2 regions of the Shewanella sp. GD03713 genome follow, and region 2 is predicted to be linked to the other one. Evidence: predicted binding sites of a transcription regulator. Region 2 holds the regulator's gene; the other holds the start of a gene.
What was found. The regulator sigma-54, encoded in region 2, starts transcription at its own class of promoters, with help from an activator protein. The targets are predictions, from matches to a motif close to GTTGGCACGNNNNTNGNNT.

Region 1 (7,316 bases), 2.5 Mb from region 2:
AGCGTTACGGTTAAGTGAGCGAGGAACCCCTTGCAGCAGCGACGCATCATACTCGGCTTGGTAATCCGTGGCTTTACCTAAGGTTAGGCCGGCAAGCTCTTTTGCATCACTATAGGGATCGTGATTGTGTGTCATCAATACTGTTTCCATGTCAAAATAGGCGCACATTATACCCGAAATTGGATTGTGCTTAAGTGTCTTGTCTGCCTGCTCTCGATAAATTTTTGCAAAACTATCATCAGTCTTACCTATCAACTTTAGGCGAATTACCGCGATATTACCCGCAGGGCGAGCCATCTTTGTGTATTCAAGGTGAGTTTGATGAATCATCCGATGAGGCGGTGTCTTGGCTCCCCGTTAAGCGTGAACAGCTCGGCAGTTTTGCGAATGTTGAGCATGCGCTTGAGTTAACATTGTGGCCAGATATCAATCACTTTTATGGGGAATATTTTGCGGCGCCCGTGTTGTTTGATTCACGGTGGGGCACGGGCGAATTGTTGCAGGTATGGAACGAGGCGGATTTTGATGCCCTGCAACAAAATATCATCGGCCACTTAATGATGAAGCAAAAGCTCAAGCAACCGGCAACTTGGTTTATTGGTTTGCTCGATGAGGGCGATAAGATGCTAACCGTTGATAATGCCGATGGAAGTGTGTGGGTTGAAATCCCTGGCGAGCTTCCTTCTGCCCAATTGGCGCCGAGTGTAGCTGAATTTATTGAGGCTTTATCGCCACGTATCGCGCCGCCCGTCAAACATGAAGAATTGCCCATGCCAGCGCTCGAACATCCGGGGATTTTTGCCAGCTTTAAACGTATGTGGCACAACCTGATAGGTAAGCGTTAAGCGCGGGGAAATGTTGCAAAGGTCTCTTGAAAAAGCCTCTTGCAAACCTGTTTCGCAAACTCGGCTATTTTGCCTGCCGAGTTTGCGCTTCAGTACAGGATGTTATTGATGATCCCAAGACAAATTAGACACTATGCGGCAAGGTTCGCAGCGAAAGTGGAACATATCTAATAGCGGCTCGTCGAGTTTCCAGTCGTGACTGCCACAGCGTGGGCAGGGGCGAGCTAACTCTGATTGCAGATCCTGTCCCCCGACGCGATACAAATAATAGTAAGTGGGGATTTTGGTCAGGTATTCAATTCGGCCGCGTAAGTCCCAACCTCTCCTAAATAAATCACTGTTTGGGCTGGATAATTCTTCCAGCGCAGCAAATTCTGCCTTAGTGGCAGCCGCCATTTGTAACTCATCACAGGCTTGCCACTCGGTTTGCCAGCGGATAACCCGTTTATGATCACCATTAAAGGTGGCTGGGATTTGGTACAGCGGAATGGGCAATAGGTTATCGCCACTTCGCAGGGGCGAGCACATATGCACATAGCTAGTGTAGAGCAGTTGCCAGCTGGGTGGCTCAGTATTACTCACCTCAGAATTGATATCCTGACCGATAAATTTTTCGCGTGGCGCCAGTAGCTTAGCCTCGGTTAATTCCGCCAGTGCTTTTTTCACCCACGGGCTGTGATAACGATGATTCAAACTGTTTTTTTCAGGCGTGAGTAGGCGTACTCGAAATTCGCCCTCATTATAGGCCACGGCAAATTCGCGGCCAAGGATTTGGCCATTAGCACGGTAAGCTTCGAGTAATTGATTGATGGCACGTTCTGCCGCACTGATGGTGGTATCGGCAAAGCATTCAAAGCGCAATTCGGTGACAAACATTAAGCGGATTTTCCTTGGGATTCGAGTTGAGTGACACGTTGTTTCAGCTCGATAAGTTCATTTTTGAGTTGCATGATCTCGTTGTTTTTTAACGCGAGAGCTTGCTCAATGCCCTGTTGTAACTGGGCTAACTGTTGCGCCAGTGTGGCGACTGTGAGTGGCGAAGCTTCGGCGGTATGAGTCTCTTCAACCACGGGCTGTGATTGGGCCGCTAAACGCTCACGCTCGGCTTTGGGTATCGATTTAAACTGCTGTAATCCTTGGATTAACAGCGGCATGGGGATTTTGTTACCGACGCGGCTTTTTATCAAGGCAAGGCTTGGGGTTTTACCGCTGGCTTCGAGTGCGCACGCTGCTGCTAACACTTGGTCAATCGGACTCATAATAAGTGAAATTCCTTAATGTATATCGTGTTTTTCACTAACTTACTGTGATGTGGTTGTTTTAGTTCTTATAAATCAATGTATTGCCGTTTGGCATTGATTTTGCTTTTTAAGCATTTTTATAACAAGTACACAGGAAGTCATAATATGAACGCAAATATTAATCGCAAACTCATCGCGGTCACGTTTTTAGGGTTAGCAAGCTTAGGTCTTAGCGGTTGTGTGGTCAATGTCGGCGACAGTGAATCTAAGTGGGATAGCAACGAATCTTGGGAAAAAACACAGGACAAAAACCGCAATAATCTGACTAAGCTCAGCCTTGGTATGAGCAAAGACCAAGTGATGACCCTGATGGGCGCCTCGGACTTTAGCGAATCTTATCTGCAGCAGAAAGACGGCCAAGCCGATAAAGAAGTGTTGGTACTCTTTTATCGCACCCAGCATACCCACAGTGACGGTAAAACCACTAAGGATGAATGCACGCCAATCGTCTTAAGTAATAGTGTGTTAGTTGGTTGGGGCGACACCGCCTACAGCAAAATTTAACGACTCAACGCAACTCGCCATGAAGTGATTCAGTGTCAGCCCTAAGCCATTAGGGCTTTCTTAATTGCACATCGAGCTGCTCGATAAGTTCGGTCCACTGGGCATCGGCCTCTAATGCTTCGGTCAGAAAACTCTTTTGCGCCTGCGTCCAAAATGGCGCTTCAGTTAAGTGTGTCTCAGGGGGAAGTTGATGGGTCGCAATAAACTGCCCTATGGCTTGAGCTTGATTGGCTAATCCCAACTGTTCAAATAGATGACTCAAATCGACTGGCGTTGTATCCATGCTCGCATCCTCTCTGTGTGCCTTTATTTAGGGTATGCAACTCACTGAAAAATGCAATCTATGATTAAAATTTGCACTTTTTTGTTTCCTTGATACAGTGATAATTACTCCTAAGAGTGTGATCTAAATCAAGGAATTCTAATAATGGACAATAATACCTTGGATGAGTGCCGTGCAGTTTATCTCACCGCCGAAGATTTACGCCTCGCCGCTTCGATTCTCTACAACGCCTATCATGACGACCCTTTCTTTGTGGATGCCTTATCCACTTCAGACAAATTCGCCTACGAACAAAAATTACGCGCCGCAATCCGTGAAGAGTTGAATGCGCTCTGGCAGGAGAAGCAAGCCTTAATCGTAACACCGATCAGTTAAGGCATTGATCAGTTGAACGATCCTACGGATGGTTAACAATACCCTCAGTACACTAATTGCTGAGGGTATTTTTTATGTTGGCTCACTGGCTGATTGATGTCGATACGTTTGCTGCACCAGAATCACTGGCTCTCTTCCAAAAAGAACTCCCGCTCGAATGGATAGAGCAAGCCCTTGATTCTACCAATAAAGCCAGCATGAGACGGCGTAAGTTACCCGCCGAACTTGTCGTTTGGCTAATTGTCGGTATTGGCTTGTATCGGGATAAACCCATCACGGAAGTTTTAGATAAACTAGACCTCAAGCTTTCCAACCACTTAGGGGATTCTGTTGCACCAAGTGCTATTCCTCAAGCGAGAAAGCGCCTCACCGCCCAACCTTTGGAAGCGCTTTTTAAACTGACAGCAGCCCATTGGACCCAGCAGGAAGATAGCGATGACAAATGGTTTGGACTGAGTTTACTTTCTGTCGACGGCACTCAGTTCCGCACCCATGATACCGCCTGTCTTGCAGAGCACTTCCAATACATCAAGTACAATGAAAACCACCATACTGAATACCCGATTGTTCGATTATGTGCCCTCACATCGCTGCGAAGTCGTTTATTACATGATGTTGTCTTTGGGCCCAGCTCGACAGGAGAGGTCTCTTATGCCAAACAGCTGGCCGCTTCAGCCCCCGCTCACTCCCTGACGATTTTTGACCGCTGTTACCTCAGTGCCGAGTTGATGATTAATTGGCAACGGCAACATACGACGAGTCACTGGATGACGCCGATAAAATCCAACACGCAATATGAAGTGGTTGAGCAACTGGATAAGGAAGGGCGAGACCTTTTAGTGGAAATGAAAGTGTCAGCCCATGCTCGGAAACAAGACCCAAGCTTGCCGGAGAAATGGCAAGCCCGCCTTGTCCTGTACCCTAAGCCAGAACAACCTAATCACGTCATAGGTGTTCTCACCTCCTTAACGAGTCTGGAATATGGTACGCAGTCATTACTGGATGTGTATTTTGAACGATGGGAAATAGAGAACAGCTACGGAGAGATAAAGCACAATATGCTCGAAGATGAAGTGCTGCTACGAAGTCAGTCTGTGGAGGGGGTAATACAAGAAATCTGGGGAATATTGATAGCTTACAATTTGGTTCGCCTGGAAATCAGTCGTATTGCGAGAGAGGCGCAGGTATCGCCATTGCGTATAAGTTTTATGATGGCATTGAGAGATATTCAGGATGAGCTGATGTGGTGTGCGATAGCCTCCCCCGGCTCCATCCCGAGAAAGCTAAGGGCCATGCGGGAGAGAGTTAAACGCTACATACTGCCCCAAAAAAGAAAACGGCCCAAAGCAAGGACCGTTCGTATCAATAAAACTCGCTACCCTGTTCGCTCTAAACACCTTAAGTGATAGGTGTTAAGCCTTAATCGGGCTGTTTGACCAAACACGCTTAGTCGGTGTTGCCTGTGTGGTCACTCAGGAAGTGCCCCTCGGGGAGGGCCGTTATTGGCACTGGCGACTCAAGATGTTACTCGGCACGGGCTGGCAATCGACTCAGGCGATGATGAAGAAAGAATCGAGCATTGTCGAGCTGCTACCGAGCGAGCACTGCGGGATCCTACAATTTATTGCCCTTGCGCCTAATGAGCAGGGAAAGGGGTTAGGCCATCAACTCGTGCAAGCCGTAGTAAGTTGGTGCGATGAGCAGCCCGAACTTGAGGGGATTGGAGTCTTTACCACCCAAGAAGTCCATAGCCAGTTATTTATGCAACATGATTTTGTCTCCCTCGGAGAATTGAGCATAGGCAATGTGGCCGGACAATTACTCTTTTACACGGGCCAACAAGATGAATGAACCTTACCACTCCTTCGCTGAGTTTTACCCTTTTTACCTCTCACAGCACCAGGACTTAAGCTGCAGGCGATTGCACTTTATTGGCAGTATTTTAGTGCTCCTGTTATTCGTCGCTGCGCTGCTTTTCGCAAATGGTTGGCTTTTACTGTTTATCCCCCTAGTGGGATATGGTTTTGCTTGGGTGGGACACTTTGTGTTTGAGCATAATCGCCCCGCGACATTCCAATATCCCTTGTACAGTTTGATGGGTGATTGGGTGATGTTTGCACAAATTCTCACCGGTAAGTTGAAGTGCTAAATGTTCCTGACCAGTGAGAAGCTGACACCCGTGTGAGAGATCGCTTACAAAGCCTGTAGGATAAAATGTTTTCTTACTGACTGTTTTGTAATCACAGCTTTTAAACTGCATTTAAAATCATAGTGTTATGTTTTAATAAAGCTTGGTTGTATGAAAAGTGCGCTAGTGTGTGTTCTTTAACCGAAACAAAAATAGCGAGAACCACGTAGAATTAACTCATCGCCAAAGCAAATGGACAGCAGGGATTGCAATACAGACGAGAGGGACGCAAGAAGCGACGAATTCAGGTTCTTGGATTTGAACCACTGACAGTAGGAAAACTGTCATCTGCCTAGGATAGGTTAAGGAAAAGCAAGGCTGCTTTCTCATGGATGATAGAGGACGTTGTATCTGCTGGGATAGCAGGTTTCAGGATGAAAAGGACAAGCTTAAGGATTAAGCGTTACTGGATGCAGGAAGTATCGAGTAAAAGGATAAGTATAAGGGTGAACAGCTTGTACTAAGGTGAGGAAAGGATTCAGCAGGACGCGATTGGGATGAGTCACTGGATGTGACAGGAGCCGAAATAGGATATTCGGGTCAAAGGATTGAGTGTGGTGGAGACTTCACTGCACAGGAAAATAAAGGGATTAAAGGACGCTTGCAGGGAGCAAACGGTCGCAAGGAAGGTGCAGGGAGCACAATCAAGCAGGATGGCTTGCAGAGGATAAATGGGGTGCACATAGTGCGCCCCTTTCTTTTTTCTATTCTCCTACGTCTTTTTTACGGTACGTCATAATGTCCACTTTTACGTGCGGTATATCTGAAAATAAAATCTAGCGGACGATTTTTACTCTTTTATGCAGTCGCTATTTCCTTTGCAGTGTTTAAGCGTCTCGGGATAAATCAATGTTTGTGTTTTAAAATGGCATAAATTGCCCGACTTCTTGTGAGATATATCTCACAAGGCTGTAAGTGATTTGTAAGTTTTTTGACTGACAATGACTACCTAGTTTTAGGTAAGTCACATCCAATCAATATGTTAAGAAAATTTTTCCATTATGAACTTAATATGGCGGCTTACATTTTTATCTTTTGCGAAAGCCGCCCTGCCATGGCTGTCGTAGAATTCATTTGTAGACGGAACTACAGCGAACAGGAAGTTAGCAGTCAGGATGACTGGACAGTGTTTAAGGAATAAACACTGATGGAGTGGTAAGGAGAGACTTTCAGGATGAAAGCGATGCGAACCACGGAAGGAAAGACTATCAGGGATAGATAGCCTAATTGCACAGGATTGCAATGGCACATGGAGTGCAATAGAAAGGATGCTACTGAACCTATTTCACGGATGATACTGGAACCGCTCAGGAAAGAGCAAGCTTGGTAAAAGGAACGCCAAGAGATAGGGAAGTACGTTAAGTACAGGGAAATATCACGGATTGAACAGGGATGATGCAGGACGCAAGTTGACGCATGGATGGTGCAGGGAGCACGAAAATAGCGGGATAGCTTAACAAAGAACAGAAGGGCGTGGTCACAAGACCACGCCCTTTCTTTTTTGGTATTAACACAGATGAAGCTGATTGAGTGCGGATGTAGAGCCGAACTATGGCTTAGTGTTATCCATACAGCTCGGCGTTATCTATTCAGTCAAAGGTTCACTGTAGTGGCTTAATGGCATTTGCCCGAGCTACAGCTACTTTGGCTGCCGCAACCACCAAACTTGCCTTTGGCCATTGGTGCTTCTTGCCATTCTGGCTCTGGGAAAATAGGCCATTCAATCTTTTGCACTTTTTTCCCTAGCATCCAAATATGGCCGCGGTATTGATTGATGCCATCGGTGCTGAATTCGAATAGATATTTTGCCTTCCAACAGA
Region 2 (7,316 bases):
GATTGTCGATTTACCGCCAGAGTTAGCCGTTGGCGCCGACTATGGCCTATTGGTGTTGAAGGATGCCAATAGTGCGGCCGCGCCTCTGGCCGAGTTTATTTTATCCCCTGAGGGACAAGCGATTTTAACGGGCTATGGCTTTCAGCCGCCTAAAAAATAGTGCTAATCGTCTATTAAAAATGGCGCCCTATGGCGCCATTTTTGTTGCTCGTTTTAGCAAGGCTTAGGCCTGTGCTAGTGCATTAAATACAGGGTCGCTAATCCTAGGAAGGCAAATAAGCCAATGACATCGGTGACAGTGGTGAGTACCATACCGCCCGCTAACGCCGGATCCACTTTCAAGCGTTTTAAGATCAGCGGAATACTGGCGCCAGCCAGTCCGGCGACTGTCATATTGATGAGCATTGCGCCGCCAATCAGGCTGGCAAGCGCCATATCATCTTTCCAAACTAATACCGCGATAAACACCAAAATCGACCACATGAGGCCGTTCAAAAAGCCAATGGCGAGTTCTTTGCCAATCAGCCAGCGGGCATTACTCTGGCCAATATGGCCCAAGGCAATCCCGCGGATCACTAGGGCTAAGGTTTGATTACCCGCGACCCCGCCCATGCTCGGTACAATCGTCATTAAAATCGCAATCGTGGCGAATTGTTCGATTGTGCCTTCAAACATATTGCTGACAGAGGCTGCTAACAGGGCGGCAAACAGGTTAATCGTCAGCCAGAGTGAGCGGCGGAAAGTACTCTTTACCACAGGGGCGAAGGTGTCTTCATCGTCGTCCATCCCCGCCATCCCCATCATGGAGTGCTCGGCGTCTTCACGGATAACATCCACCACGTCATCGATGGTGATACGCCCGAGTAATTTGCCCTCACTGTCGACCACTGGCGCAGATACCCAGTCATGGCGCTCGAACAGCTGCGCTACTTCGCTGTCGGACATGCCCACGGGAATGCTCTCGATATCGGTATCGATAATGCTGCTGATATGAGTATTGGGATCACAGGTGAGCAGATCCGCAAGTTTTACCCCGCCGAGTACGCGATCGTGCTTATCCACCACGTATAAGGTGTCAGTGGTATCGGGCAGATTGCCCCGTTGGCGCAAATAACGCAGTACCACATCGATATTCACATCGGGCCTTAAGGTCACAGTATCTGTGTTCATGAGGCTGCCCGCGGTTTCATCGGGGTAGGAGAGCGCCTGCTCCACCCGCTGGCGGTTTTGCAGACTCATTGACTGCAATACTTGCTTATAGACGGTATCCGGCAAGCTTCGCAGGATATAAGCGAGATCGTCCGTATCCATACTGGCGGTAGCCTTGGCGACCCGTTCAGGGCTCATGGCGCGGATCAACGGATCTTTTAACTCTTCACTGAGTTCATCGAGAATATCCCCGAGCTGATCCTGATCGATAAGTTGCCATAACACTTGCCGCGCTTTAGGGGGCGAGGACTCTAGAATCAATGCGATATCCGACGCCGCCATGTTTTGCAGCATTTGCCTGACATGCACAAACATACCGCTATTGAGGGCATGGCTCAGTTGGTCGAGACGTTGTTCGACTTGTAAGCTGTCTGAGGCTTCTACAGGCATGTTTCCTCCAAAGTGGCGACGGTGGATAGGGGCGTTTGGCTGTTGAGGACTTAAGCCAAAGGACTTAAGCCAAAGCGCAGCAGTATATTGTAATTTAGCGCACGGGAGGGCGTCGAGTCACAAATGTGTTTTACTGGTATAAGGTGCTGAAATCAAAACCAAACAGGGTACTGAATAACGGTAGGGAGCATCGAGATGAGATGTCGAGGCAATTAGCAGGCTTCGTCGAACTTAGCGTCGATAAGCGCGCAAATGGCATTGAGCGCGGGCTCCGCATCTGGGCCTTCGGCAATCAGGGTAATGGTTTTACCCATACCCGTTTCCAGCATGAGTAGCCCTAAAACACTGGCGGCAGAGGCCTGTTTTTCACCTTGGATCAGCGTAATGCTGGCATCAAACTCTGAGGCCAACACCACGAGCTTTGTCGCGGCGCGGGCATGTAAACCGAGTTTATTGCAGATGGTGACTTGGCGCTCAAGCTTTGGCATGGTTTAACTCTCGGTGACGGGCATTCACTTTGTGTTTGCCGTTGCTAAAGCGTTTAGCCAGTTGTTCGGCCACGTAAACCGATCTGTGCTGACCGCCGGTACAGCCGATGGCGATGGTCAGATAGCTGCGGTTATTACGCTCTAAGTGGGGCAACCAAGTTTCGAGTAAATTCTCGATTTGCCAGATGAACTTATTGACCAGCGGCTGGCGATTTAAAAACTCGGCAACGGGTTCATCTAAGCCGGTAAGGGGGCGCAGCTCGGGTTCCCAATGGGGATTGGGTAAAAAGCGCACATCAAACATAAAGTCGGCTTCGGTTGGCATACCATGCTTAAAACCGAAGGACTCGAAGTTGATCACCAGTTCCTTATCGACACTGCCAAGCAGGATTTGCCGCACTTGGTCGCTGAGTTCATAGATATTCAGATTCGAGGTATCTATGTAGTGATCCATCTGCTGTGACAGGGGCTCGAGCAATTTGCCTTCAAGCTTGATGGCTTCTTGCAGTGATACTCGGCTCTTAGATAAGGGATGTAAGCGCCGAGTCTCGCTGTAGCGCTTTAACAGTACTTTATCGCTGGAATTTAAGAAGAAGCTGGTAAGTTCAGTGCCCTCTGGCAGGCTTGCGAGCTGTTTGACGAGTACCTTGTCTTGCTCCGGCAGGTTACGCACGTCGACGCTGATGGCGACGAGATCGTTACTGCCCTTGAGCTGTTCGAGTAAGCTGCCAATCAGCGGCAACGGAAGATTATCGACACAATAATAGCCGAGATCTTCAAGCACTCTTAGTGCGACCGATTTGCCTGAGCCTGAGCGCCCTGACACTATGACCAGTTTCATCCAGTGATTACCTGATAGAGTTCCGTTTCATCATGCGTCTTGCGCAATTGCTTCAATATTTGTTTGTCGCTGAGCTTTTCAGCCATGCAGGACAAAGTGCTTAAGTGCTGTTGACATTGGTCAGCAGGCACCAGCAGCGCAAATAAAATGTCGACAGGTTGTTTATCGATAGCATCAAAGGCTATCGGCTCCTCACATTTCACCAATATGGCTATGGGTTGTGTTATATCGGTTAATCGACCATGTGGAATGGCGATGCCGTTACCTATACCTGTGCTCCCCATCTTTTCGCGCGCCACTAGGCTTTCGAAGATCTCTTGAGATGAGAGGGTGGGGTACTGGGCAGCGGCTAAGTCGCTGATAAGTTCCAGTACCTTTTTCTTACTGCCCGGAGTGGCGCAGGTCGTGCATTCCGGCCGCAGTATGGTACGAAGTTCCATTGCTAGTGTTTTGTTAACTTCTCTTTGTGTTTAATAACCTGACGATCAAGCTTGTCGATCAGGACGTCTATGGCAGCATACATATCTGCATGCTCTGAAGTCGCGAAGACTTCACCACCGGTGAGGTTGATTCTCGCTTCGGCAATTTGTTGCATTTTCTCAACATTGAGCACAACGTGCACATTATTGATCTGTTCGAAATGACGTTCAAGTTTTGAAAACTTTTCCTCAACATAAGCCCGTAACGATTCAGTAATCTCGATATGGTGTCCACTCAGGTTTATTTGCATATAAACGTCCTCCGATTTCCACTTTAGGCTATAAACTTTTACGCTGATTGGAAGGGGGAATAAGCATCGCTTCTCTGTACTTCGCAATGGTTCTGCGCGCAACGTTAATTCCCTGTTCTGCCAGAAGCTGTGCCATCTTGCTGTCGCTTAATGGTTTTTTCTGGTTTTCCGCTGCAACCAGTTTCTTAATGAAGGCTCTGATTGCCGTGGATGAGCACTCACCGCCATCATCAGTCCCGACGTGGCTTGAGAAGAAATATTTTAGTTCAAAAAGTCCCTTTGGGGTATGCATGTATTTTTGCGTCGTCACCCGTGAAATGGTGGACTCATGCATCTCTACCGCCTCAGCGATATCGTTCAGGACCATAGGTTTCATGGCTTCTTCACCGTATTCGAAGAAACCCTGTTGATATTGCACTATGCAGTTTGCCACCTTGAGCAGTGTTTCGTTACGGCTTTCAAGACTTTTGATAAACCACTTGGCCTCTTGCAGATGCCCGCGGATAAATTGGCTATCGGCTTGGCTTTTGGTGCTGCGCGCCATGGCTGCATATTGCTGATTAACATTGATTTTTGGCATGCAATCTGGATTTAACTCGACCACCCAGCGACCGTTTTTCTTCGATACCGACACATCGGGGATGACATATTCTTCATCAACAGGGGTGATGAGCAAACCGGGGCGAGGGTTTAAGGTTTGGATCAGCGCTATGCTGTCCCTTAACTCGTCCTCTTTAAGTTTGGTCTTACGCATCAACAACCTAAAGTCGCGGGCGGCGATCAGATCTAAATGATCTTTGATCAACATGCGGGCGTTTTCGAGGTGTGGGGTATCCGGCGAAAAATGGGAGAGTTGGATAAGCAGACATTCGCTTAAATCCCTTGCGGCGACACCAACGGGATCGAAGTGTTGAATACGCTTGAGTACGGCTTCGACCTCATCCAGTTCTATCTCAGGATTGCCCATGGCCTCGAGGATATCTTCAGTACTTTGAGTGAGATAACCTTGATCGTCGATGGCATCAATAATCGCGGTGGCGATGGCTAAATCGGTTTCAGAGAAGGGCGTGAGGTTTTTTTGCCATTCTAAATGTTCGTACAGGCCTTCACTGGTTTCCCCTTGGAAGGGCATGTCATCTTCACGGCTGGCGCCAGAACCTGAGTTTGGCGAGGCGGTAAAGACTTCATCCCAAGTGGTGTCCATGGGCAGTTCTTCGGGCAGGGATTCTTTGGTCAACGACTCGGCAATGTCCACAGTGGAATTGTCTTGTTCCTGTGGCTGGGCCGTCGTTTCGCTAAAGTCGGTATCGGCGATATCTTGCTTACGTTCGGTAGGCGCGTCGAATTGCTCCTCTTCCAGCTCGAGAAGAGGATTAGAGTCTAAGGCTTGCTGGATCTCTTGCTGCAGTTCCAATGACGACAATTGCAACAGACGAATGGCCTGTTGAAGTTGTGGCGTCATGGTTAACTGTTGACCCAGTTTGAGCTGGAGTGACGCTTTCATGTTACCGCTGATCCCTACGTTATTATTTTGAATTTAGGCCGCTTGTTATCATATTGATGGCGCTTATAAGCCAAAATTCAAGGCTAATTGGCTCTGTTTAAGTAACTATAGCCTGAATTGTTCACCTAAGTACACAGCCCTAACTTGCTGATTGTCTAAGATCTCTGCGGGAGTTCCTTCGGCAATCAGGTTTCCGTGACTAACAATGTAGGCATGTTCACAGACGTCTAAGGTTTCGCGCACATTGTGGTCTGTGATCAGTACCCCAAGGCCTCGGCTCTTGAGTTGTTCGATGATTTTCTTGATATCGATAACCGAAATCGGGTCGACACCGGCGAAGGGTTCATCGAGCAGAATAAACTTAGGATTGGCCGCTAAGGCGCGGGCAATTTCGACGCGGCGACGTTCACCGCCCGATAACGACATGCCTTGGCTATCTCGGATATGGGTGATATGGAACTCTTCGAGCAGATGCTCCAGCTCTTCTTCGCGTTGATCGCGATTGAGCTCCTTACGGGTTTGCAGTACCGCCATGATATTGTCATGCACGGTCAGCTTGCGAAAGATACTGGCTTCCTGTGGCAGGTAACCAATGCCTTTACGGGCGCGCAGGTGCATAGGATCGGCGGTTAAATCATCATCGTCGATAAAGATATGGCCTTTATCGCTTTTGACTAAGCCCACGACCATATAAAAGGTGGTGGTTTTACCCGCGCCGTTTGGGCCGAGTAGGCCGACAACTTGACCCGTTTTCACCGTCAGGCTGACATCTTTCACAACCTGACGACTCTTATAACTCTTAGCGAGATTTTGTGCTTTTAAGGTGATTTGGGTCATTTAGAGTCCTGTTTTTTCACAGGTTTGTCCGCGGGCTGGTTCTTGATCTCTTCCTGATAGTTGTCAGGTTGAATAATGGTAATCACGCGATCATCACCGCTACCCGTGCTCTCAGCGATCAGTTTTTGCTGAATAATATCGTAACGGATGAGGTTACCCGTCACTTGGCTACCCGCTTGGTCTAGGCTGGCTGAGCCTGTCAAGGTCAGGGTGCGGGTCGCCATTTCGTAGCGAATTTCTTTCGCGCTCGCTGAAGCTGGGCGTCCATCGTCGAGGATCTGGCTATAAGTCGCAGGATTACCGGTTGCCACTAAAATCTTGCTGTTTTCCCCTTCGGCAGAAAATGCACGTAGTTGATCCGCATGGATTTTAATCGAGCCTTGGGTGACTTCAACCGGACCGAAGAAAATGATCTGGTTGTTTTTAATGTCTGCAGTTTGGCTAACGGCTTTAATTTTCACTTCTTGCTGTAAGTCACCAACCTTGGCGAAGGCGCTCATGCTGGTGATTAGCATTAGGCCGGCAAGTAATATGTTATTTTGCTTCATAGGTTCCTACTACCTGACTGGTCAATTGCACTTCCTGCGCGTTAAGGTCGGCATAAAGGCCTTGCCCTTGAATATTAAAATCTTTCCCTGTGACGTAAATGATGCGGTCAGAGGTCATTATCATAGTGTTGAGATCGAGTTCTAAAAAACTGGTGGACAATGTCTGTATGGGTTCACCAGGGCTGATGGCATCGATAATAACATTATTTTCTAATACAACCTTGCCGGTATCTTTGTTGAGTCGACCTTGATCGGCTCGGATCTGCCATTTTGCTTTACCTTGGTCGGGATAGACAAGATAGACGGGCTCAGTAAAGTCGGTTTGGTTTTTCAGCTCATAGTGTTCCATGTGCTTTGCCGTGACGCGACTGTTAACTTGCCCTTGCTCATTAAACTCAATGCTGCGCAGATCTTCGATAATGTAATCGGGTCTGTCACTGACGTTCAAGCTGTCATCCGTATCGCCACCGCGTTTTTGCTGCACTTGCCAATATAGCACCAGCGCAGTACCAAAAAAGGCGATAATGGCGAGGGTCACACGACTCATATGCTCATCCCATGGGCGGAAGTGAACTTATTTTGGCTCAGCAAGAGCAGATCAGTGAGTTCCCTGAGTGCGCCATGTCCACCATTTAAGTGGGTCACAAAATGGGCATGTTGACGGACATAGGGATGACCATCGGCAACACAGACGGCCAAGCCGACCACATTCATCACCGGCAAGTCGACAATATCATCACCGATATAGGCGACCTCTTCTGGGGTGACA

Region 1: N5E87_RS14440 (DUF3192 domain-containing protein) is a predicted target of sigma-54. The motif match lies at 2,194-2,212, and genes of this name have one in related genera.

The regions. Positions count from the first base shown of each region.
Region 1 covers NZ_JAOCIW010000001.1:3,260,373-3,267,688, reverse strand. Annotated here, with positions in the region: gene queF (NADPH-dependent 7-cyano-7-deazaguanine reductase QueF) at 1-135, opposite strand, end outside; gene syd (SecY-interacting protein) at 195-845, shown strand; gene N5E87_RS14450 (Zn-ribbon-containing protein) at 948-1,721, opposite strand; gene N5E87_RS14445 (hypothetical protein) at 1,721-2,104, opposite strand; gene N5E87_RS14440 (DUF3192 domain-containing protein) at 2,252-2,650, shown strand; gene N5E87_RS14435 (DUF2789 domain-containing protein) at 2,700-2,933, opposite strand; partial or broken gene N5E87_RS14430 (GNAT family N-acetyltransferase) at 3,078-3,290, shown strand; gene N5E87_RS14425 (IS4 family transposase) at 3,383-4,714, shown strand; partial or broken gene N5E87_RS14420 (GNAT family N-acetyltransferase) at 4,725-5,159, shown strand; gene N5E87_RS14415 (DUF962 domain-containing protein) at 5,152-5,457, shown strand; gene N5E87_RS14410 (DUF3301 domain-containing protein) at 7,111-7,316, opposite strand, start outside.
Region 2 covers NZ_JAOCIW010000001.1:767,829-775,144, forward strand. Annotated here, with positions in the region: gene N5E87_RS03420 (molybdate ABC transporter substrate-binding protein) at 1-160, shown strand, start outside; gene mgtE (magnesium transporter) at 235-1,599, opposite strand; gene N5E87_RS03430 (HPr family phosphocarrier protein) at 1,812-2,087, opposite strand; gene rapZ (RNase adapter RapZ) at 2,074-2,928, opposite strand; gene ptsN (PTS IIA-like nitrogen regulatory protein PtsN) at 2,925-3,368, opposite strand; gene hpf (ribosome hibernation promoting factor) at 3,371-3,658, opposite strand; gene N5E87_RS03450 (RNA polymerase factor sigma-54) at 3,687-5,162, opposite strand; gene lptB (LPS export ABC transporter ATP-binding protein) at 5,268-5,999, opposite strand; gene lptA (lipopolysaccharide transport periplasmic protein LptA) at 5,996-6,547, opposite strand; gene lptC (LPS export ABC transporter periplasmic protein LptC) at 6,534-7,094, opposite strand; gene kdsC (3-deoxy-manno-octulosonate-8-phosphatase KdsC) at 7,091-7,316, opposite strand, start outside.